DNA from 2 places in the Streptomyces sp. WM6372 genome. Region 2 is predicted to be linked to the other one. Evidence: riboswitches for the same ligand, from Rfam matches in the RefSeq annotation. Region 2 holds a riboswitch; the other holds the start of a gene.
The links. Region 2 has a riboswitch for cobalamin ahead of ADK52_RS10615 (energy-coupling factor ABC transporter permease). Riboswitches for the same ligand answer to the same signal wherever they lie in the genome.

Region 1 (11,353 bases), on a different contig from region 2:
TTAGAACATAAAACCTTAGCAGGGCCGGGCCGGGTCGGCGCCTTCCGGGTGGTCGGGCCAGGCCGACGCGAGAGGGCCGCGCCGCCTGCGGGGGAGGCCGCGGCGCCGCCGGACGCGATGGCAGCCGTGGCCGGGAAGTCCTACCATCACGAGTACGCACCATGCGCCCTGCCGCCGTAGGGAGGCCGGTATCGTGAACGCCGGATTCGGACGAACGGGCCTCTCGTCCTATCTGCCGATCGCAGACCACGGCCTCATCGGGGATCTTCACAGCGCGGCGCTCGTGGGCACGAACGGCACCATCGACTGGTACTGCTGCCCGCGCTTCGACTCACCGAGCGTGTTCGCCTCCATTCTGGACGCGGACCGGGGCGGGTCGTTCGAACTCGCCGCCGACGTGCCGACGCGGACCCGGCAGTTCTACTTTCCCGACACGAACGTTCTCATCACGCGGTTCTTCGCCTCCGACGGGGTGGCCGAGATCCAGGACTTCATGCCGGTCGCCGACGACTCGGACGCGCAAGCCCCGCACCGGCTGATCCGCCGGGTGATCTGCGTACGGGGATCGCTTCCCTTCACGGCGCACGTGGCTCCCCGCTTCGGGTACGGCGCCGCACCGCACTCCGCACAGGCGCGGGGCGCCCACACCGTGGTCTTCCGTTCCGGGAGCCTGTCGTTGGCGCTGACCTCCACCGCGCCGCTGGAGTGCGACGGACTCGACGCACGATCCGGCTTCAAGCTCTTGGAGGGCGAGTCGGCGGTGTTCGCCCTCGACCCGGTCGTCGACGACGTCATCCCGCGGGCCTGCCCCCAGGCCGAGGCCGAGCAGCAGTTCGAGACGACGGTCAGGTTCTGGCGCGACTGGCTGGCCGGCTCGCGCTACCACGGACGGTGGCGGGAGATGGTGCACCGCTCGGCTCTCGTGCTGAAGCTGCTCACGTACGCCCCGACCGGTGCGATCGTGGCCGCCCCGACGACCAGCCTGCCCGAGCAGATCGGCGGCGAACGCAACTGGGACTACCGTTTCGTATGGGTCCGCGACGCCGCGTTCTGCGTCTACGCCATGCTCAGACTGGGCTTCACCGGCGAGGCCGAGGCGTTCATGCGCTTCCTGTCCGAGCGGGGCATCATGCGGGGCAGCGGCCCCGCCGGCCCACTGCAGATCATGTACGGGATCGACGGGCGCGGCGAGCTGCCCGAGCAGGTACTGCCCCACCTGGAGGGCTACTTGGGGTCCGCCCCGGTGCGGGTGGGGAACGCCGCGACCGGGCAGCTCCAGCTGGACATCTACGGAGCGCTCATCGACTCCGTGTATCTCTACGACAAGTGGGGCCAGCCCATCAGCAGCGACCGGTGGGAGGAGCTCGGCGTACTGGTGGACTGGCTCTGCGACCACTGGGACCAGCCCGACGACGGGGTGTGGGAAACCCGCGGGGGACGAAAGAACTTCGTGTACTCCCGGTTGATGTGCTGGGTGGCGATCGAGCGGGCCATCCGGATGGCGAACCGGCGGGGCCTGCCCGCGGACCTCCCCCGCTGGCAGCGCAGCCGTGACGCGATCTACCGGCAGATCATGCAGCGCGGCTGGTCCCCCGAGCGAGGGGCGTTCGTCCAGCACCTCGACGACCTCGTGCTCGACGCCTCGGTGCTGATGATGCCGATGGCCAAGTTCATCTCCCCCACCGACCCCAAATGGCTCTCCACCCTGGACGCGCTCACCGCGGAGCTGGTGTCCGACTCGCTGGTCTACCGCTACGACCCCGAAGCCAGCCCGGACGGCCTGAGGGGAGCCGAGGGCACCTTCTCGATCTGCTCCTTCTGGTACGTCGAGGCGCTCACCCGCGCCGGACGGCTGGAGGAGGCGCGGCTCGCCTTCGAGAAGATGCTCACCTACGCGAACCACGTCGGCCTCTACGCCGAGGAGATCGGCCTGACCGGCGAACAGCTCGGCAACTTCCCGCAGGCCTTCACCCATCTCTCGTTGATCAGCGCGGCGTTCAACCTCGACCGGGCCCTCGGCTAGGCCGGCATGACGTAGCCGAGCAGTCCTTCCCGGGTGTACGGGCCTTCGCAGTCGGGCCTGTTGGATACGAAGTGGTCGAAGACGGACGGGATGTAGCACCGGTAGAGGGGCACCGATCCGGGCACCGCGGTGGTGTACACGTATCCGACCGGGCCGAGGGGCTGCTGGCCCTCGCATCCCGGGTCGGGCGTCAGCAGCGAGTGGTTGGCCGCCTTGCACTCGTAGAGCCGGACCGTACCGGGCGCGGGATCCCTCAGTACCTTCCAGACCGCCTCGTGGGTGAAGTCGCCGGGCAGGGGGCGCGGGGAGGCGAGGTGGCCGTAGTGGGGGCGGTAGCCGCGGACGAGCGGGGTGTAGGGCGTGGTGTGGCCGCGGCTGCGTTCCCAGGTCCGCAGGTAGCCCTCGGCGCCCTGCATGAGCTCGTCCACCACGTCCTGGCCGCCGGTGACGCGGATGTCCTCGATCCAGTCGGGTACGAGGCCGTAGTGGGCACCGCCGCCGTCGGTGTTGACGTCCCAGACACGGTCGCCGGTCACCTGACGGTCGAGGACCGAACCGCCGTCGGGGCTGCGGAACGGGTAGTGCACGGGGTCGCCGGCCGCGGCCCGGGCTCCGGGCAGCCAGGCGAAGCCGTTCATGTCGGTGCCGATCCCGTACCCGGCGCCGTACTCGGCGCGCAGGGCGGCGTGCCTGCGCGCCTCGGCGGTGAACGCGGGCGCCTCGTACATGTGGCCGGTGATGAAGCCGCCCAGGCGGTAGACCCGTTCGGTCCAGTTGTCGTCCATCCAGCCGTGGGTGGACAGGGCGCCGGCGTACTGCTCGCCTTCGAGCACGCGCAGCGCCTGGTTCGCCGCCTTGACGCTCATGTGGTCGATCTCCAGCATCATGCTGCGCTTCATCATGCCCAGCACCGCGTACTCGCCCAGGGCGGTCAGGCCCCGGCGGTTGCACTGCGCCGCCTGTAGGGAGCCGGCGTACCGCGGCAGTTCGACCCCTTCCGGCAGGGCGTCCCGGATCCGGGCCCGTGCCTCCGCCTCCTCCTTTGCCCCGGCGGCGGCGGTGCTCACGGCGGTCGCGGTGGCGCCCGCTTCCTCCTGGCCCTCGGCCGCGGCCGGGCCTGCGGCGAGCCCGAAGCCGATCGGGTTGTCGTGCTCGGGGCCGGGGCACGCCTCGGTGCTCCAGAAGGTGCCGGTCGACAGGAACTGGCCGGCGTTGATGGCCATGCCCTGGGTGCCCGAGTCGAACCGGACGCCGCACAGGGCGTTGTCGAACTTGTGGCAGAGGAACATGCTGCGCACGCCCAGGCGGTGCAGTTCGTCCAGGCCGCGGTCGATGTCCGCCATCGTGCAGCGGGCACTGTCCAGCACCTGCTTGCAGCCGAACGGTTCGGAGGTCTCCACCCCGAGGACGACGGCGAGCTTGCCCTCCTGGATGACCTTGCGGGCCTGGTCGGGCTCGGTGACGACCCGGAACCAGCCCTTGCCTGCGCCGCCGTACATGGCGTCGACGTAGTCCTGGAGTTCGTACGTCTTCTGGATCTGGAGCCTGATCGCGGTCATCTCGTCGCAGCCGCGGTCCTTGAAGAAGTAGAGCGAGCAGATGACTCCGTTGGTGACCATGTCGTTCACCAGGATCCGCTGGCCGCCCCGCCAGGCCCGCTCCACCCAGGCGTAGTAGGTCTGCTGGTGGGTGGCGGAGTCGTGGGCCGGCCAGTCGCGGAACGTCGGCCAGCCGTTCGGGTCGTGCAGGCCGTCGCCGCCCTTGGTGATCATGTCGAAGAGGGCGAGGACGCCGTTCGGGTAGTGCTCGGGGCAGTCCTTGAGGGCGTCCGCCACCCCCGCCGTGGAGAAGACCTTTCCGCAGACCAGCCGTCCTCCGAAGCCCTCGTTGGACATCAGGTGGACGTGCGCGTCGACGTATCCGCGGACCCGGCCCCGGGCGTCGGTCCCCCTGAACGGCTCGCCTGTGACGTTGATCTGCGAGTCAGGGGCCGGGCGTGCGACGGGCTCCCACCACTGCGGGCCTGCCGCCGCGCCGGCGGTCGCCGGACCGAGTAACAGTGCCGCCAGTGCGAGGACCAGGCCGATCAACAGGTACCGGCTCCGTCCGAAGACTCTTCGTCGGTTCATCGCCATCCCTCCCTCTCACGATGCGTTCATGACAACTTGGAGATCGTCTCCGGCCGCCGGTCGGCGCGAGCGGGCCGATCAGCCGTTCCCGCGCACCGCTCGCTCCGCTTCATGGGCACGGACCAGGGCCAGGTACTCCCCCGCCAGGCGGTGGCAGTCGCCGGGCCACCGCGCGGAGACGTAGTTGCCGTCCCTGACGGCGAAGCCGCGTCCGGGGCGGGCGGCGGTGTCGCGGACGGGCAGCGGCGGGCCGGTGAGGAAGTGGCCCGGATCGGCGAGCGCCGCGGTGACCTCCTGCTGCACGGTGGTGCGGTACGTGCGGTAGTAGCGCCCCAGCCAGAGCCTCGTGAGGTTCCACCCGGTCAACTCCAGCAGCGCCGTCAAGGCCGTGGTCCGCCGGCCGTGGAGGACCGAGCGCCCGGTGGCGGGATCCTTGGCCCGGGCGGCGAGCAGCACGCCGTGGCAGACGGCCCCGACCGGCAGGTTCCGGGTGAAGACCCGGGCGAACAGTCGCTGGGCGGTGGCGTCTTCGAGCAGCGTCCGCATGCCCGCGGCGTGGCCGCCGGGTACGAAGAGGCCCGTGACGTCGGCGGGGTCGACATCGGCGTACGAGGAAGGGGCGAGGAACCAAGGGTCCTCGCAGAGGCGCCGGTACGCGGCGAGCTCGGCGCGGCGGGTCATCAGCCAGGGCGACAGCCAGGAGAAGCCGAGGTCCGTGAGCCTGGGGTCGGCGAGCGCGACCTTCCCGCCCGGGGTCGCGAACCGCACCTTGAAGCCGGCGTCCCGCAGTGCGGCCCAGGGAACCGCCGCCTCGGTCGGGTCGTAGTCGCCTGCGGGGAGCAGGAAGAGAATCACGGCGTACTCCTCTGAGCGGTGGCGATCAGGGCAGCTCGCATCCCCGGTGCTCCGTGGGCCCCTGACCCCCGCGGGGTCCGAAGGCCGACCCTAGAAGCGGCCCGCGGCGCCGTCATTCACTCCGGCGGCCAATCCGTTGACTCTCCCGACCCGCCCCCGGCGGCCGTCCTCGCGGACGGTGTTGACGGGGTCGGTGCGCCCGCATTGACTGGCGGCCGTGTCCACCATCGAGCCGCCCTCCGTCACCGCGTGCTACGCCCTCGCCGTCCTGCGCGCCTTGGAGGACGGCACCGTCGGGTCCGCCGGGGCCATCGGGTCCGTCGGGTCCGTCGGGTCCGCGTCCTGGGCCCTGCCCACGGACCGGCTGGGGTTCGGTGAGATGCGTACGCTGTGGGACGCCGTGCTCGGCGCCCGCGACGCCGGCCCGCACACCGGGCTCCTCGTGGGCGACCGCATCCGGCCCGAAGGCCTGCACATCATGGGCCACCTCGTCCTCACCTGCGCCAGCCTCGCGGACGCCGCTCTGGCGGCCGAGCGCTACCACCCCCTGGTGAGCCAGGCGGGCACGGTGTCCCTGGACCGCCGCAGCGGCGCCAGCCGGATCCGCTACCGGCCGACCGTCGACCCGGCGGCCATGCACCCCCAGCAGGTGGAGGCGATCGTCAGCAGCATGGTGCGGGCGGCCCGCTGGATCGCCGGGGACGACTGGGCGCCCCTGTCCGTGTCGTTCGCCCATCCCCGTGCGGGATCGGCGGAGCCCTACGCCCGCGTTCTGGGCTGCCCCGTCACCTTCGACGCCCGGGAGAACGCGATCACGGTCGCCAACGAGGACCTCGACCGGCGCCGCCCCCTCTACGACCCGACGCTCAACGCCCTGCACCGGGCCTACGCCGACCGGCTCCTGCACCAGCTGTCCGCGCCCGCGCCCGTGGCCGAGCGCGTGCGGCGGTGGCTGGAGCACGCCACGCTGGAGGACGCGGGCCCCGAGGGCCCCGCCAAGGAGCTCCACCTCAGCGTCCGGACCCTGCGCAGGGCCCTGCACGCGGAGGGCACCTCGTGGCGCGCGCTCCTCGACACCGCCCGCCACGGCCGGGCCAGGCGGCTGCTGGAGAGCACGCCCCTGCCGCTGGACCGGATCGCCCCCCTCGTCGGCCTGAGCGGGGCGACGGCCCTGGTCCGCGCCTTTACCCGGTGGGAGGGCATGCCTCCCGGGGCGTACCGGGGCCGGTACGGGCCCGCGGCCCACAACCGGGACGGAGCCGGCAGCGGGTGACGGGCGTCACCGCGGGCGGGTCCCCGTCACGCCCCGGGGCCACAGCGCCTCCGTACGACGGAAGGGCCCGGATCCTGTGAGGATCCGGGCCCTTCCGGGTAGTAGCGGGGACAGGATTTGAACCTGCGACCTCTGGGTTATGAGCCCAGCGAGCTACCGGCGTCGGTGAACCCCACCCTACGGCACTGTCCTGCCGCATTCGACCAGTTTTCGCTCGGCGTGCTGCCCGGCCGCTCCGGGGGTGCCTGGACGGGCAGTCCCGTGAGGAGGACCGGGGGCCCGGCTCGCCTACCGCAGATCGTCGCGCATCGTCTCGTCGCGGATCACGTTGCGGTGTTCCTCGTAGACGAGCCGCGCGTCATCGCTCGGGAGCGCCTCGGTGGCGAGGCCGCAGGAACACGTCACGACGGTGAGACCGGAGGGAGCGCGCCGCGTGTGCCCCTCGGGGCTGGTCCACGCTTCACCGGCGGGGTTCTCGTACCGGAGGCTGTGGCGGTACTGGGGCTTGCGGTGATGGCTCGGGGCGCCGGCGGTGCCGCCGGTGTCGTCGGTGCCGGTCAGGTCAACGGGGAAGCGGTGCTGGCTCATGGCACCAGTGTCGCCGCCCGCGGGCGATCAGCCGGCAGCCCCCGCGGGCGCCGGCCCGGGCGGATCGGGAGCGGTCGCCGCCGTGTGCACGTGCGCCCCGGGTCGCGTCACGGCGTGCCGGAACGCAGGATGGAACAGGTGATGACGGTTTTGGTGGTCGGCGTGCCGGACGGCGAGCAGCTGGAGCTCCTGCGCGCGGGCATCCAGCGCAATCCGCACTTCCGGGTTCTGTCACATGCCCACGACCCCGCCGTCGCCCTCGCGCACGCCCGCCTCCTGCTGCCCGACATCACCGTCCTGTCCCTGCCCGCCGGGCTCGACAGCCTCGACGCGGACCCGGACATCCTGAGCGTGTTCCGCGGGGTGCGATCCCTGGACCCGCCGAGCGGGGTGGTGCTGCGGACGGCCGCCGACCGCATGCCCCGTGCCGTGTCCGGCCTTGCGGTCGAGGGCGCCGTCCACGTCGTGCGCGAGGGAGACTCCGAAGCCCTGATGCGGGCCCTGCGCACGATCGGGCTGCGCCGGGCGAGTTGCGACCCCGACGAGATGCCCTGACCGACAGCACCGGCACGTACATCCTGCGCCTCGGCCTGCCGTGGTTGCGCGCGAGCGGTCAACGCGCCGGGGTCTTCGAAGGATTCCCCAGAACGGTCAGTTCGGCCGTACGGGCGCCCACAGGCCGGCACTCCACAGGTCCCCGTGCCCCACGTGACGGCCCCTCCGCTCCTCCTCGTCGTCCACGACGAGGAGGGAGACGCAGGACGTCTCCGCCCGGTACTCCAGGAACCCGCCCTGGGCGGTGACCGTGAGTTCCGGGGCAGCAGGGAGCTCGGAGAGCGCCTCCCGTACGTCCGCCCAGGCGGTGTACGGGGTGAAGTCGACGCCCGTGCCCGCGCCCCATCGGGCCGCCCGCCCCGGGGCGTTCGCGAGGCGGTGCAGCTCGATCGACCCGCCGGACATCACCCACTCGCTCCCGGGGTTGAAGTAGAACTCGACGAAGCCGTAGTCGCGGCGGAGCGACGCGCCGCCCTCATCGACGACGTCGACGCAGCGGTACGGCAGGGCCCGGCCGACCTCGGCGAGGGTGGAACCGATGCCGATGCCGTGCAGGCGCCCGGTCCTGATGAAGGAGGCTAGGAATTCGATGCCGGTCACGGCCGATTCTCCGGTGTGTCGATCGGGGCCCGGCATCTCCGGGGAACGGTTCCGCGAGGTGCCCCGGCGGTGGGTGTCCAGTGGATCATGCCCGGTTCGCGGCGCTCGTGCCGCGGTATCGGCGCGGCCTGATGCCGCTCGTGCCGCGACGGTCCGATCTCGACGGCGACGCGTCGCCCCGGAAAGTGGCCACTGGTCACCACGCTGTCACGACCGTACGATGCGTCTGCCCGGTCCGCATCGGGCGACAACTGAATCGCCGTGTGACCTGGGGGAAGTCGGTGGGAATCCGGCGCTGACCTGCAACCGTGTGGAGCGCGTCCGTGCTCCGAGTCGGAGAGCCCAGCACGCGGTTCGTACCGCTTCCCACTGTCATGGTCTGCAGCGCGAAGCCTTGAGCCGCCGGCTCACCATCCAGCCGGATCCCGCCGTGGCGGGGTCGTGGCACCAGTGGCGGATGCCGTGGCGGACAGGGCAGCTCTGCGTGCCCGTCCGGCTCGAAAGGCAATTCATGCGCCCGAACCTCGTCCGCCGCACCCTCGTCACGTCCGCCGCCCTGGGGCTCGCGCTCGCCACCGCGCCTGCGGTCGCCCACGCCAAGCCGGTTCCGAACACGAACGCCCCGGTGAAGGTCAACCTCACGGTGCAGGGCCCGAGCGGTCTGCTGTTCAAGGGGAAGATCAAGACCAAGGGCCACGACGTCACCACGGTCACCGGCGGCACGCACAAGTGCGACGGGACCAACGGCTCGGCCAACCCGAGCGCCGTGCCCACGCCGACCGCCGCCCTGGACGACGCGGCGAAGACGCACTACTTCAGCTGGGACGGCACCTGGTACGCCTCGTTCGACGACTTCTCCGTCGACACGATCAAGAACGTCAGCGGCGGCGGCTCCGCCTACTGGAGCATATCCGTCAACGGCACCCCGACCCCGGTCGGCGGCTGCCAGTTCAAGCTCAACGCCGGCGACCAGGTCGCCTTCACCTGGACCGCCTTCTAAGACCGCCCTCCCAGCGGGAAGGCGCATCCGAACACCCCCGCCTGACGGGGACGCGGGCGGGCGGGCCGGAACATCAGGAGACTGACGTTCCGGCCCGCATGCAGGTCAGCCGGCCGCGCTACCGGTCTCCGCGCGGACTTCGCGGGCCGCGGCCACCAGGTTCTCCAGGGAGGCACGGGTCTCTGCCCAACCGCGCGTCTTCAGACCGCAGTCGGGGTTGACCCAGAGCCGCTCCGCCGGGATGGCCTCCAGCCCCTTGCGGAGCAGGGCCACCGCCTCGGCGGCGGAGGGGACGCGCGGCGAGTGGATGTCCCACACCCCGGGGCCGGCCTCGCGCGGGTAGCCGTGCTCGGCGAGCTCGGTCGCGACCTGCATGTGCGAGCGGGCTGCCTCCAGGCTGATGACGTCGGCGTCGAGGTCGTCGATCGCCTGGACGATGTCGCCGAACTCCGCGTAGCACATGTGCGTGTGGATCTGGGTTTCCGGCCGCACGCCCGAGGTCGTCAGCCGGAACGCCTCGGTCGCCCACGCCAGGTACTCGGCGTGGCCGTCGGCGCGCAGTGGGAGCGTCTCGCGCAGGGCGGGCTCGTCGACCTGGATGACCGAAGTGCCGGCTGACTCCAGGTCGTCGACCTCGTCGCGCAGGGCCAGTCCGACCTGGCGGGCGGTCTCGCCGAGGGGCTGGTCGTCCCGTACGAAGGACCAGGCGAGCATGGTGACCGGGCCGGTCAGCATGCCCTTCACCGGCTTGGCCGTCTGCGTCTGCGCGTACGTCGTCCAGCGCACGGTCATCGGCTCCGGTCGGGAGATGTCCCCGGCCAGGACGGGCGGGCGCACGTAGCGCGTGCCGTAGGACTGCACCCAGCCGTGCTGGGTGGCGAGGTAGCCCGTCAGCCGTTCGGCGAAGTACTGGACCATGTCGTTGCGTTCGGGTTCGCCGTGCACGAGGACGTCGATGCCGGTCTTCTCCTGGAAGGAGAGCACCTCGCGGATCTCGTCCTTGATCCGCTCCTCGTAGCCGGCGGTGTCGATCCGCCCGGCCCGCAGGTCGGCTCGGGCCACCCGCAGCTCGTCGGTCTGCGGGAAGGAGCCGATGGTCGTCGTGGGGAGCAGCGGCAGCCCCAGGTGGGCGCGCTGGGCGGCCGCCCGGTCGGCGTACGGCTGGGGCCGGCGGCCGTCCGCGCCGGTGATCGCCGCGGTGCGGGCCCGGACCGCGGGGTCGCGGGTGACCGGGGACGTGGCACGGGAGGCCAGGTCGGCGCGGTTGGCGGCGAGTTCGGCGGCGATGGCATCGGTGCCCCGGGCGAGTCCGCGGGCCAGCGTGGTGATCTCGTTCGTCTTCTGGCGGGCGAAGGCCAGCCAGCGACGGACCTGCGGATCGATGTCCCGCTCGACGGCGGCGTCCAGCGGGACGTGGAGGAGGGAGCAGGAGGCGGCGACGTCGACGCGGTCGGCGAGGCCGAGGAGGGTGCCGAGCGTGGTCAGCGACTTCTGGTAGTCGTTGATCCAGATGTTGCGGCCGTTGACCACGCCCGCGACCAGGCGCTTGCCCGGAAGCCCGCCGACGGCGGCGAGGTCGGCGAGGTTCGCGGCGGCCGCGTCGGTGAAGTCGAGGGCCAGGCCTTCGACGGGTGCCTTCGCCAGGACGGGCAGGGCCTCGCCGAGCCGGTCGAAGTAGGAGGCGACGAGCAGCTTCGGGCGCTCCGTGAGGGCGCCGAGCTCACGGTAGGTGCGCGCGGCGACGTTCAGCTCGGCCGGGGTGCGGTCCTGGACGAGGGCCGGCTCGTCGAGCTGGACCCACTCGGCGCCGGCCGCCCGCAGGTCGGCCAGCACCCGGGCGTAGACGGGCAGCAGCCGGTCGAGCAGGGTGACCGGCTCGAAGTCGGCGGCGACGCCGGGCGCGGGCTTGGCGAGCAGCAGGTAGGTGACCGGGCCGACGAGGACCGGACGGCCCGCGTGACCGAGCGTCAGGGCCTCCTTCAACTCGGCGACCTGCTTCGTGGAGTCGGCCGTGAAGACGGTGTCGGGACCGAGTTCGGGGACGAGGTAGTGGTAGTTGGTGTCGAACCACTTGGTCATCTCCAGCGGGGCCACGTCCTGCGTGCCGCGGGCCATCGCGAAGTAGCCGTCGAGCGCGTCGACTTCGACGGCCGCCCGGTGGCGGCCGGGGACGGCGCCCACCATGACCGTGGTGTCCAGGACGTGGTCGTAGTACGAGAAGTCACCGGTCGGCACCTCGGTGATGCCGGCCCCTGCCAGCTGGGCCCAGTTGGCCCGGCGCAGGTCGCGGGCGGTCTCCCGGAGGGATTCCGCGGTGACGCGGCCCTTCC
Region 2 (11,353 bases):
GTGACAAGACCGTTTCTCTTCGTGATCCCCCCGTGTGATTTCCTGTCGACATGCGCGCGACTGTCCGCGCGCGGGGGACATGGGGAGAAGAAGAGTGAACCTGCAGCCGATACGCGGCCGCGCCCGCCGCACCGGCCTGCCGGCCCTCCTGCTCGGAGCGGCACTGCTGCTCACCAGCGCGTGCAGCGGAGGCGGCAACACGGGTGGGGGAGGCGGCGACAACGGCGGCGCCGGCGGAGGCGGCAAGAACGGCACCGAGGCGTCCAAGGCCGTCGTCAACGTCAAGCCGGACGACGGGGCCAAGGAGGTCGCGACCAGCGGCATCCTGAAGATAACCAGCACCGGCGGCAAGCTCACCACGGTGACCGTCGCCGACACCAAGGGCAACGCCGTCGACGGCAAGCTCGCCGAGGACGGCGCGAGCTGGGAGCCCGCCCGCAACCTGGCCGCCGCCACCGAGTACAAGGTGCACGCCGTCGCCAAGGACGAGGCCGGCCGCGAGTCCGCCAAGGACACCACGTTCACCACCCTCACCCCGACCAACACCTTCGTCGGCCACTACACGCCCGAGGACGGCGAGACCGTCGGCGTGGGCATGCCGGTGTCGTTCAACTTCACCCGCGGCATCACCAACACCGAGGCCGTCGAGAAGGCCATCTCGGTGACGGCCGAGCCGTCGGTCCCGGTCGAGGGCCACTGGTTCGGCAACGACCGCCTCGACTTCCGCCCCGAGAAGTACTGGGCGGCGGGCACCAAGGTCACCGTGAAGATCGCCCTCGACGGCGTCGAAGGCCGTCCCGGCGTCTACGGCAAGCAGACCCGTACGGTCACCTTCACCATCGGCCGCTCGCAGGTCTCCACGGTCGACGCGAGCGAGCACACGATGCAGGTCGTCCGTGACGGCCAGGTGTTCAAGGACCTCCCGATCACCGCGGGCGCCCCGTCGACGACCACGTACAACGGGCAGATGGTCATCAGCGAGAAGTACAAGGTGACCCGGATGAACGGCGCGACCGTCGGCTTCGGCGGCGAGTACGACATCTCGGACGTCCCGCACGCGATGCGCCTGTCGCAGTCGGGCACCTTCGTCCACGGCAACTACTGGGCCTCCTCGGGCACGTTCGGCTCCGAGAACGTCAGCCACGGCTGCGTGGGCCTCAAGGACGTCCGCGGCGCGGGTGACGGCAACCAGCCGGCCGCCTGGTTCTTCAACGAGTCGCTGATCGGCGACGTCGTCATCGTGAAGAACTCCAAGGACAAGCAGATCGCCCCGGACAACGGCCTCAACGGCTGGAACATGGACTGGGCGGAGTGGATCAAGTAGTCCTCCCCCGTACGTAGTCGAGTGGCCCGGTGCTGTGACCCACGGCACCGGGCCACTCGCGTTAGCCACCGCTAACCTTCCGCGTATGACCCTCTCTCTCGAAGTCTCCGAAGGCGTCGGCACCCTCCGCCTGGACCGGCCGCCCATGAACGCCCTGGACATCGCCACCCAGGACCGGCTGCGCCAGCTCGCGGTGGAGGCCACCGACCGGGCCGACGTACGCGCGGTGATCATCTACGGCGGCGAGAAGGTGTTCGCGGCCGGCGCGGACATCAAGGAGATGCAGACGATGGACCACGCGGCGATGGTCGCCCGGTCCCGCGCGCTCCAGGACGCGTTCACCGCCGTCGCCCGGATCCCCAAGCCCGTCGTGGCCGCCGTCACCGGCTACGCCCTCGGCGGCGGTTGCGAGCTCGCGCTGTGCGCCGACTACCGGATCGCCGCCGACAACGCGAAGCTCGGCCAGCCCGAGATCCTGCTCGGCCTGATCCCGGGGGCCGGCGGCACCCAGCGGCTGTCCCGGCTCATCGGCCCGTCCAAGGCCAAGGACCTGATCTTCACCGGCCGCATGGTCAAGGCCGAGGAGGCGCTCGCCCTCGGCCTCGTGGACCGCGTCGTGCCCGCCGCCGAGGTGTACGAGCAGGCGCACGCCTGGGCCGCCAAGCTGGCCCAGGGCCCGGCGATCGCGCTGCGCGCCGCCAAGGAGTGCGTGGACGCGGGCCTGGAGGCGGACATCGACACCGGCCTGACCATCGAACGCAACTGGTTCGCGGGCCTGTTCGCCACCGAGGACCGCGAGCGCGGCATGCGCAGCTTCGTCGAGGAGGGCCCGGGCAAGGCGAAGTTCGTCTAGCCGGAAAGCCGTTGGTCCTCCCTAGGGGTGGATTAGCCAGGCCTTAAGGGAGCCTTAAGGAGCGGTGGAGATCCACTCCGGGTGATCTTCCGGGAGCGGTGGGTCACCGCAGATCAGGGTGGTCCCACGGCTCTCCGGTTGCCCCGCGCATATGACGGAACGCCCCCTTGGAATCAATGATTCCGGGGGGTGTTTTCCTGAGGAACGGCCCGTGCGGGCACATCGGCCGTCCATGATGGGTCCATGGCGGGCCTGGAGGGTGTGGAACAGCCGCGGCAGCGCAACAGCGCTTCCGCCGTACGGCTGACGGCGGCTCTTGAGGACGAACAGGGTCTCAAGGCACTGGAGTTGTACGGGAACCCGGCTGAGGTGGAAGTGAACCTGCCGTCCATGCCGGAGTCGGCGAGCACGGCCCGCCGGCTCGCCCAGTACGTGGTGATCCGCTTCTGGGGTTTCTCCCCGCAGGTGTCCGAGCACACCGTCCTGCTGGTCTCCGAGCTCGTCGGCAACGCGGTGCGGCACACCGGCGCCCGGTCCTTCGGCTTACGGATGCACCGGCGGCGCGGCTGGATCCGGATCGAGGTGCGCGACCCCTCGCGCGGGCTGCCCTGCCTGATGCCGGTGCACGAGCTGGACACCACCGGGCGGGGGCTCTTCCTCGTCGACAAGCTCTCCGACCGCTGGGGCGCCGACCTGCTGCCGCGCGGCAAGATCACCTGGTTCGAGATGCGGGTCGCCGACCGCTGACCGCCCCCGTGCGGGCGCTGTCCCCCTGCGGGCGCCGTCCCCCGAAACGCCTGAAGCCCCCGGTCGCCGTGGTGGGGCGTCGTGGGGGCTTCATGGGTGCGCCGAGGATCGAAGGGGGTGTGATCCTCGGCGTGGCGACTTCGCTCGGGTCAATGGGGAAGCCGTGATTCCGACTATGGCAGACGGGCGACCAAACGCCAAAAGTCCCAACCTGGACATAAGTGTGCAAATAGTAAGAGTTTCGGGTTGAATCCTAGGTGAGGTGGGCCACTCACCTCGCATTCGATGAATAACTATCCACCGCTCCGTGTGATTCATTGATCGGATACCGGACGCTCCCTCGTCCGGGTGCACTCCGATGAAGGTCCCGAAATGGGTCAATCGTTATCTTCCACAGCATCCACCCCTTAAATGGGCGGGTGCTCTGCTACCCGGACCGCCGATCCGCCCTCCGCGCCGGCGCCGCGGCCGCCGTCGGCGCCCTCACCGCCGCCTGCGGCACGGACGCCCGTACGCCCGCCGGCCCGCCCGCCGTGGCGCCCTCGGCGAAACCCGCGCCCGTCCGGGCCGCCGCCGCCCCGCGCCGGTTCCCCGGCCAGCCCGACGAGATCGCGCACGGTCCGCGCGACCGCCCCCGGGTCGCCCTCACCTTCCACGGCAACGGGGACCCCGCCATCGCCCGGGCCGTACTGGCCGAGGCCGAGAGGGCGGGCGCGCGGGTCACCGTACTGGCGATCGGCAGCTGGCTCGACGCCCACCCGGACATGGCCCGCCGGGTCCTGGACGGCGGCCACGAGCTCGGCAACCACACCCAGCGCCACCTCGCGATCAACGACATGCCCGAGGCGGAGGCCTACGCCGAGATCACCGGCTGCGCCCAGCGGCTGAAGCGGCTCACCGGCTCCATCGGCACCTGGTTCCGCCCCTCCCAGACCCAGTACGCCACCCCGCTGGTCAAGGAGCTGGCCCGGCGGGCGGGCTACCCGCACGTCCTCTCGTACGACGTGGACTCCCTCGACTTCACCTCGCCCGGCGCCGCGGCCGTCATCCGCACCGTCACCGGGACGATCCACGGCGGATCGGTGGTGAGCCTGCACTTCGGCTACGCGGACACGGTCGACGCGATGCCGCCCCTCCTCGAAGAACTCGCGCGCCGGAAGCTGCGCGCGGTGACCACCACGGAGCTGCTGACCTCATGACGACCACCCGCCTTCCCCGGAAGGCCACCGTGCTGCTGGCCGGTCTGGTCCTCGCCGCCCTGGCCGGCTGCGGATCGGCCGACAAGGAGCCCTCCGAGGCGCTCGGCTCCGCGGCCCCGGCCCGGCAGCCCGTCAAGGCCGTCCCGGCCGTACCGCCCGGCCTGGCCGGCATGCCGCCGCTCCTGGACCCGAAGGACGTGTACGCGGCCGACCGGCCGAACAACCTCTCGCCGCTGGTCAAGGACTTCCCGTCGCGGGTCTACGTGCCGAACACCACCTCCAACACGGTGTCCGTCATCGACCCGAAGACGTACAAGGTCATCGACACCATCCCGGTCGGGATCCAGCCCCAGCACGTCGTCCCGTCCTGGGACATGAAGACCCTGTGGGTCAACAACAACCGCGGCCACACGCTCACCCCGATCAACCCGGCCACCGGCGAGGCGGGCGAACCGGTCGAGGTGCACGACCCGTACAACCTGTACTTCACGCCGAACGGCACGTACGCGGTCGTGATGGCCTCCATGGACCGCGAGCTGGTCTTCCGCGATCCGCACACGATGAACCGGGTGAAGACGGTCCCGGTGACCTGCTTCGGGGTCAACCACGCGGACTTCTCCGCCGACGGCCGGTACTTCATCGTGAGCTGCGAGTTCTCCGGCGAGCTCCTCAAGGTCGACACCGAGAAGATGGAGGTCATCGGCCAGCAGAAGCTGCCGTTCGAGGGCGCGATGCCGCAGGACGTGAAGGTCTCCCCGGACGGGAAGACCTTCTACGTCGCGGACATGATGGCGGACGGCATGTGGGTGCTCAGCGGGGACAAGTTCGACATCCCCAAGCTGCTGCCCACCGGGAAGGGCACGCACGGCCTGTACGTGAGCCGCGACTCCAGGGAGATGTACATCTCCAACCGGGGCGAGGGCAGCATCTCCGTCTTCGACTTCAAACAGAACAAGCTCACGAAGAAGTGGGAGCTGCCGGACGGCGGCAGCCCGGACATGGGCGGTGTCTCCGCCGACGGCAAGGTGCTGTGGCTGTCGGGGCGCTACAACTCCGAGGTCTACGCGATCGACACGGCGACCGGTCGGCAGCTCGCCAAGATCCGGGTGGGCGGCGGCCCGCACGGCCTGGCCGTCTACCCGCAGCCGGGCCGCTACTCGCTCGGCCACACGGGGATCTTCCGCTAGGCCACGGCGCCGGGACCCGCGGGAGGGGCGGGGCCCGGCTGCCGCTACCCTTGGCCGGTCAACAAGCACCGAGAAGGGGTGGATCCCAGTGGCTGACATCGAGAGCGCGCGGGCGACGTTCGGCAAGTTCGACGCGGACGGTGACGGCTTCGTCACGGCGGACGAGTACAGCGCGGCCATGAAGGCGATGGGCGACGCGTTCGTCACCGGCGCCGTCGCGGACGCCGTGATCGCCGCCAAGGACGCGAACGGCGACGGCCGCATGAGCTTCGACGAGTTCTGGGCCGCCCTGAACAAGTAAGAGCCAGCCAGCCCTTGCGCAGAGCCCCCGCACCGCCCTCCTGTCGGGCGGGCGGGGGCTCTGCGCCGGTCAGCCCATGTCCTCGACCTCGGCCAGGGCCTCCTCCAGCCAGCGCAGCCAGAACGTCTCCAGGCCGGTGCCGCCGTGCAGGACGAGCCGCCGCAGCCGGTCCTCGTCGGAGTCCCGCCCCGGCGGGAAGTCCTTCTCCTCGATGGCCTCGTAGACCGCCAGCTGCCTCCGGTGCAGCTCCAGGTGGCGCCGCAGCTCCGCGGCCAGCCCGTTCGGCCCCACCACGGCGGCCGCCCGGATGCGCAGCAGCAGCGGATCCCGGATGGCCTTCGGGTCCTGCATCTCGCCGACCCACCGCGCCAGCTCCGCGCTGCCGGCGTCCAGGACCTCGTACTGCTTCTTCTGCCCCCGTACGGGCACCTCGCTGGGCAGCGCCCGGATCAGCCCCGCCTCCTCCAGCCGGCCGAGCTCGCGGTAGATCTGCTGGTGCGTCGCGGACCAGAAGTACCCGATCGACTTGTCGAACCGCCGCGTCAGCTCCAGCCCCGACGAGGGCTTCTCCATCAGGGCGGTGAGGATGGCGTGCGGCAGCGACATGCCGCCATCCTAGGGATGGAGACCCGGGGCATGGAGAACCGAGGCATGGAGACCCCTACTGCCAGGCGGACAGGGCTTCCGGGGTCTTCGGGCCCGGGGCCTGCGGGGCCAGGAGGGCGCGGGCGCGGAGGAAGGACGCCACCGCCGGGGACCAGGCCTGGCGCAGTCCCGCCGCGGCCAGGAGCCGCGGATCCGACAGGAGGGTCTCCGCCGGGCCCGTGCGGATGCCCGACGGGGTCAGGACCGCCGCGTCGTCGGCCCAGCGGACCGCCAGGTCCACGTCGTGCGTGGCCATCACCACCGTGGTGCCGGCCGCGCGCAGCCCCGCGAGGACGTCCAGCAGGCGCTCCTGTCCGTCGGGGTCCAGGCCCGCCGTCGGCTCGTCCAGGATCAGCACCCGCGGGGCCATCGCCACCGCCCCCGCGATCGCCGCGCGCTTGCGCTGGCCGTACGAGAGAAGGTGCGTCGGGCGGTCCCGCAGCGTCGTGATGTCCAGCGCGGCGAGCGCCGAGTCCACCCGGGCGCGGACCTCGTCCGCCGGCAGCCCCAGGTTCATCGGGCCGAACGACACGTCCTGCTCCACCGAGGCCGCGAACAGCTGGTCGTCCGGGTCCTGGACCACGAGCTGCACCGCCGTGCGCAGGCGGGTCAGCCCCGCCCGGTCGTACGAGACCGCCGCGCCGTCGAGGCGCAGCGACCCCGAGCCGGGCCGCAGGCCCCCGCTCAGCAGCCGCATCAGCGTGGTCTTCCCGCTGCCGTTGCGGCCCAGCAGGACCAGCGCCCGGCCCCGCGCGATGGAGAAGTCGACGTCGGCGAGGACCATCGGGCCGTCCTCGTACGCGTAGCCGGCGCCGGCCAGTTCGACCAACGGGTTCAACCGGTCCAACGGGTTCACGGGTAAAGCCCCTTCAGGGTGAGGGTCAGGGTGATCAGTGCCGCCAGGAGGGCCCCCGACGCCGCCAGGAACCGCCACGACAGGGCCGCCTCCGGTACGAGGACCCGCAGCGAGCCGTCGTAGCCGCGGCCGGCCAGCCCCTCCTGGAGCCGCGCCGCGCGGTCGAAGGCCCGTACGAAGGAGGTCGCGGCGAGCCCGGCCAGCGAACGCCACACCGCCGCCCGCCCGGACTGGCCCAGACGGGCCGCCTGGGCGCGCCGTACCTGGGCCATCGAGTCCAGCAGCAGGAAACCGATGCGGTACATGACCAGGGCCACGTCCACCACCGGCGCCGGGACCCCGGCCCGGACCAGCCGGGGCAGGACGTCCGAGACGGGCGTCGTGAAGGCGAACAGCAGCACCCCGAGGGAGGCCGCCGAGGTCCGCAGCAGCAGCTCCGCGGCGTGCCGGGGGCCGTCGGGCGCGAGTGAGACGAACCCGGCCGGGCCGCCGACGGCGACGAGCAGCGGCAGCGCGCCGGTGAAGCAGAAGCCCAGCGGGATCCGGAACGCCCGCCACAGCTGACGCCCGGCCACGCCCGCCGGGCCGAGGAGCACGGCCAGCGTGGCGGCGGCGACCAGGGGCCCGCCGGGCCAGGGCGGCAGGCACACGGCGGTGACCGTCAGACCGAACCCCAGCAGGGCTTTTTCCAGCGGATGGCGGCGGCGCCACCGACTGCCGTGCGCCGCCACGTCGATCGGCAGCACCGCCTACGACTCCGCGGTGGGGCCGGCGGCGGCACCGGCGGCACCAGTGGCACCAGCGGCACTCGCGGCGCCCGCGGCAGTGGCACCAGTGGCAGCGGCGGCAGCGGCAGCGGCCTGGCGGCGGCCCTTGCGGACGCCGAAGTAGTACGCGAGAACGCCCGCGCCCAGTGCCGCCTGGAGGGCGAACAGCGCCGACTCCACCTCCCCGGAGGGGGGTTCGTACAGCGGCGAGAACCAGGGCTCGTAGTCCGGTTTCAGCTCGGTGATCGCCGTCTCCGCCTGCGCGTCCGCGCCCGTGAACGGCTCCTCCTTGCCCTCGCCCATCCCCAGTGCGATCGGCAGTACCGCCAGTGCCGCCACCAGGAGCAGCAGCAGGCCGTTGATCTTCGTGTTCCGGCTCATGCCCATCAGACCGCCGCCTTCCGCTCGCTGCGACCGCTCAGCTTCGCGACGCCCAGCCGGACCAGGTCCGACTTGCTCGACTGCATCAGCAGCCGCATCACGAGCACCGTCAGCAGCCCCTCGCTCACCGCGAGCGGGATCTGGGTCACCGCGAAGATGCCCCCGAACTTCGCGAGGGCGCCCGGGAACCCGCTCCCCGGGTCAGGGAAGGCCAGCGCCAGCTGCACGGAGGTCACGCAGTAGGTGACCAGGTCGGCGAAGAAGGCGCCGAAGAAGACGGTCACCATCAGCGGGACGTCGAAGCGCTTCAGCAGCAGGTACACCCCGTAGCCCGCCCAGGGCCCGGCGATCGCCATCGAGAAGACGTTCGCGCCGAGGGTGGTCAGCCCGCCGTGCGCCAGCAGCAGCGCCTGGAAGAGCAGGGTGATCGTGCCGAGCACCGCCATGATCGGCGGCCGGAACAGGATCGCCCCGAGTCCGGTTCCGGTGGGGTGCGAGCAACTGCCCGTCACCGAAGGGATCTTCAGGGCGGAAAGGACGAAAGTGAACGCTCCGGACGCCCCGAGCAGCAGCGTGCTCTCCGGGTTCGCCTTCACCTCGCGGGTGAGGGCGCGGACACCGTGGACGACGAACGGAGCGGACGCGGCGCCCCAGGCGACCGCGTGCAAAGGGGGCAGGAACCCCTCGGCTATATGCATGAGTGGGGAGACCTCTCCAGCACCTCGTGGATGGACAACGCGCCCCGGCCGGTCTCCTGGCTCACGGGTGCTGATGCCCTGGCTCCGCCTTCCCGGGCGGTGCGGAACTTCCCGCGCCGCCCAGTGGCCTCCCGCGGGATGGAGCCGGACTTCCCGTTCACAGTGGCGAGGGCCGCACCGGTTCTCCACCGGTTTCCCGAACACCAAGGCCAGATGACCTTAGTCGGACGGACGGACCGGCACCAACCCGGCCCGAACGGTTCCGAACGGGTGCGGTCCGGCGGCGGCGCCGCCCGGGCCCGTACGAGGCTCCGGCCCGAGCGGCGGCCACGACCTAGCGGCAGACGTTGCGGTGCGCGACGTCCAGTACGAACCGCTCGGGCCCGTGCAGCGTGAAGGAGCTGACGGAGGGTTTGGCGCCGAAGGCGGCGCCGAAGGTCACGTACCCCTCGAAGTCGCCGGTCAGGGCGAGGCCCTTCAGTTGCGGCAGGTGGATCCTGACCAGCTTCGGCCCGCGGTACGTGCCGGCGCCCGTGCGGTCGTGCGCCGCGGCGGGATGCAGCCGGATCTCCAGGAAGTACTTCCCCGTCAGCGGGACGGGTGCGCCGGACCCGTCGTGGACCAGCCGGGGGACGCGGGTGACGGTGGCCCGGGGAACGTATCCCCGCAGGTCGATGACGATGCGGTCGTACGTGCAGTGTCCGCCCCAGCGGGCGTTCACGACGAGCGGCGTGGGCCGGACGGCGGCCGAGGCCGGCGCGGCGAGGGTGATCCCGGCGGTGAGCAGCGCACCTGTGGCGAGTGCCACGAGCTGCCGGCGGTGGAGGTGATTCATGACGTCCCCCTGATTCTTCGGAGGCGGGGACCGGTGTCACTGCTGAGGACACTCCCGGCGGGCTCATGGTTGCACCCAAACCGGAGCAAACCAAAAGAAACAGCCCTGAATCCTCCGCTACCGGGGGAGGAGGGTGCTGAGCTCGGCGTCGAGGTCGTAGTGCCGCCGCTCCTCGCCCCGCGGCACCAGCCCGACCAGCCGCCGGCACAGCGCCCGTACGTCCTTCGCCCGGGCGGACACCACGCAGCTCTGCGCGCCGTTGCTGAAGGCGAGGAAGACCCGAGGCTCCCCGCCCCGCCACCGCGGCCACACCTGGACGTCCCCCTCGCCCGTCGCGCAGATCTCCCCGTCGAGCAGCAGGTCCCGGGAGAACACCCAGCGCGCCAGGTGCATCCCGGCCCCCCGGAAGTCGAGCGCCAGCTCGTAGGGCCGGTCGCGGCGGTACGTGAAGGCCCCGCACACCGGCACGGGCTCGGGCGAGGCCTCCAGCCGGAGCGGGAGGACGCGGTACTCGATGCCGTCCATGCGCTGCGCCTCTCTGTCGTGTCCCGGCCGGGCGGCTTGCGGGCCCTCCCGGGCAAGCTAGCCCACCCCCCGGCCGCCCCGGCGGGCCGAAGGTCCCGACCCCGGGGGCCGCTGGGCCCGTCTTCTCACAGGAACGGGGACGGGAACGCGAAGGGGCCCGCCCTCCGGGGGGAAGGCGGGCCGCCGCGTCACCGGTCCGTTACGGGACGGGGTTGAACACGAACGAGCCGTTGGACTGCCCGATGGCGGTGAAGCCGGCGCCGTTGGCCTGGGCGCCGTTGCTCTGGTTGGACGCCCCGGAGCCCGTGGCGACCTGCTGGGTGGTGGAGGAGTTGCCGAGGTTGCCGCCGGCGACCCCGCTGCCGAGGATCTCGGCGACGGCGGCGTCGGACGAGACGCCCGCACCGGCTCCGTTGTCGGCCTGGGCCGTGCCGGCGAAGAGCGCGACGGCGAAGGGGAGCGCTGCGACGGCCGCCAGGACGCGGATGCTGCGGTTGCTTGCCATGATGAGGTCCTCCAGTGCACAAAAAGGCTGCGGTCCAAGGCGGTTGGCCGACCGCCGGGGGTGTGGCCGCGACGTCACGTGATCACCATGGCGCATGTGATCATCGAGAAACCAGCCCGCAGCGGAGGGTTCGCCCTCAAGCGTGATCAACTCCCCGCAAACCTCAATTGGCCTGCGATTTCACCGTGTTGTGGAACGCCGGAGGGGCCCGGCGCGCACCGCGCCGGGCCCCTCCTCCGTCATGCGTGCCGGATCAAGGCATCAGCATTCGATGACGTTGACGGCCAGGCCGCCGCGGGCGGTCTCCTTGTACTTGACCTTCATGTCGGCGCCGGTCTCCTTCATGGTCTTGATGACCTTGTCGAGGGAGACCTTGTGGCTGCCGTCGCCGCGCATGGCCATCTTGGCCGCGGTGACGGCCTTGACCGCCGCCATGCCGTTGCGCTCGATGCACGGGATCTGGACGAGGCCGCCGACCGGGTCGCAGGTCAGGCCCAGGTTGTGCTCCATGCCGATCTCGGCCGCGTTCT

Region 1: another riboswitch for cobalamin. It lies ahead of ADK52_RS18250 (DUF4430 domain-containing protein); the one in region 2 lies ahead of ADK52_RS10615 (energy-coupling factor ABC transporter permease).

The regions. Positions count from the first base shown of each region.
Region 1 is NZ_LGDB01000183.1:134,038-145,390, forward strand. It holds gene ADK52_RS18210 (glycoside hydrolase family 15 protein) at 194-2,023, shown strand; gene ADK52_RS40215 (membrane dipeptidase) at 2,020-4,152, opposite strand; gene ADK52_RS18220 (type 1 glutamine amidotransferase domain-containing protein) at 4,231-5,007, opposite strand; gene ADK52_RS18225 (AraC family transcriptional regulator) at 5,225-6,280, shown strand; tRNA gene ADK52_RS18230 (tRNA-Met) at 6,383-6,457, opposite strand; gene ADK52_RS18235 (hypothetical protein) at 6,569-6,868, opposite strand; gene ADK52_RS18240 (hypothetical protein) at 7,010-7,423, shown strand; gene ADK52_RS18245 (hypothetical protein) at 7,520-8,023, opposite strand; cobalamin riboswitch at 8,250-8,388, shown strand; gene ADK52_RS18250 (DUF4430 domain-containing protein) at 8,535-9,023, shown strand; gene metE (5-methyltetrahydropteroyltriglutamate--homocysteine S-methyltransferase) at 9,129-11,353, opposite strand, start outside.
Region 2 is NZ_LGDB01000115.1:195,618-206,970, forward strand. It holds gene ADK52_RS10565 (L,D-transpeptidase) at 80-1,324, shown strand; gene ADK52_RS10570 (enoyl-CoA hydratase/isomerase family protein) at 1,410-2,177, shown strand; gene ADK52_RS10575 (ATP-binding protein) at 2,421-2,924, shown strand; gene ADK52_RS10580 (polysaccharide deacetylase family protein) at 3,344-4,123, shown strand; gene ADK52_RS10585 (YncE family protein) at 4,120-5,310, shown strand; gene ADK52_RS10590 (EF-hand domain-containing protein) at 5,399-5,611, shown strand; gene ADK52_RS10595 (PadR family transcriptional regulator) at 5,681-6,217, opposite strand; gene ADK52_RS10600 (energy-coupling factor ABC transporter ATP-binding protein) at 6,273-7,103, opposite strand; gene cbiQ (cobalt ECF transporter T component CbiQ) at 7,109-7,858, opposite strand; gene ADK52_RS10610 (energy-coupling factor ABC transporter substrate-binding protein) at 7,862-8,260, opposite strand; gene ADK52_RS10615 (energy-coupling factor ABC transporter permease) at 8,266-8,958, opposite strand; cobalamin riboswitch at 8,987-9,181, opposite strand; gene ADK52_RS10620 (AMIN-like domain-containing (lipo)protein) at 9,293-9,793, opposite strand; gene ADK52_RS10625 (SsgA family sporulation/cell division regulator) at 9,911-10,318, opposite strand; gene ADK52_RS10630 (hypothetical protein) at 10,518-10,823, opposite strand; gene ADK52_RS10635 (L-serine ammonia-lyase) at 11,085-11,353, opposite strand, start outside.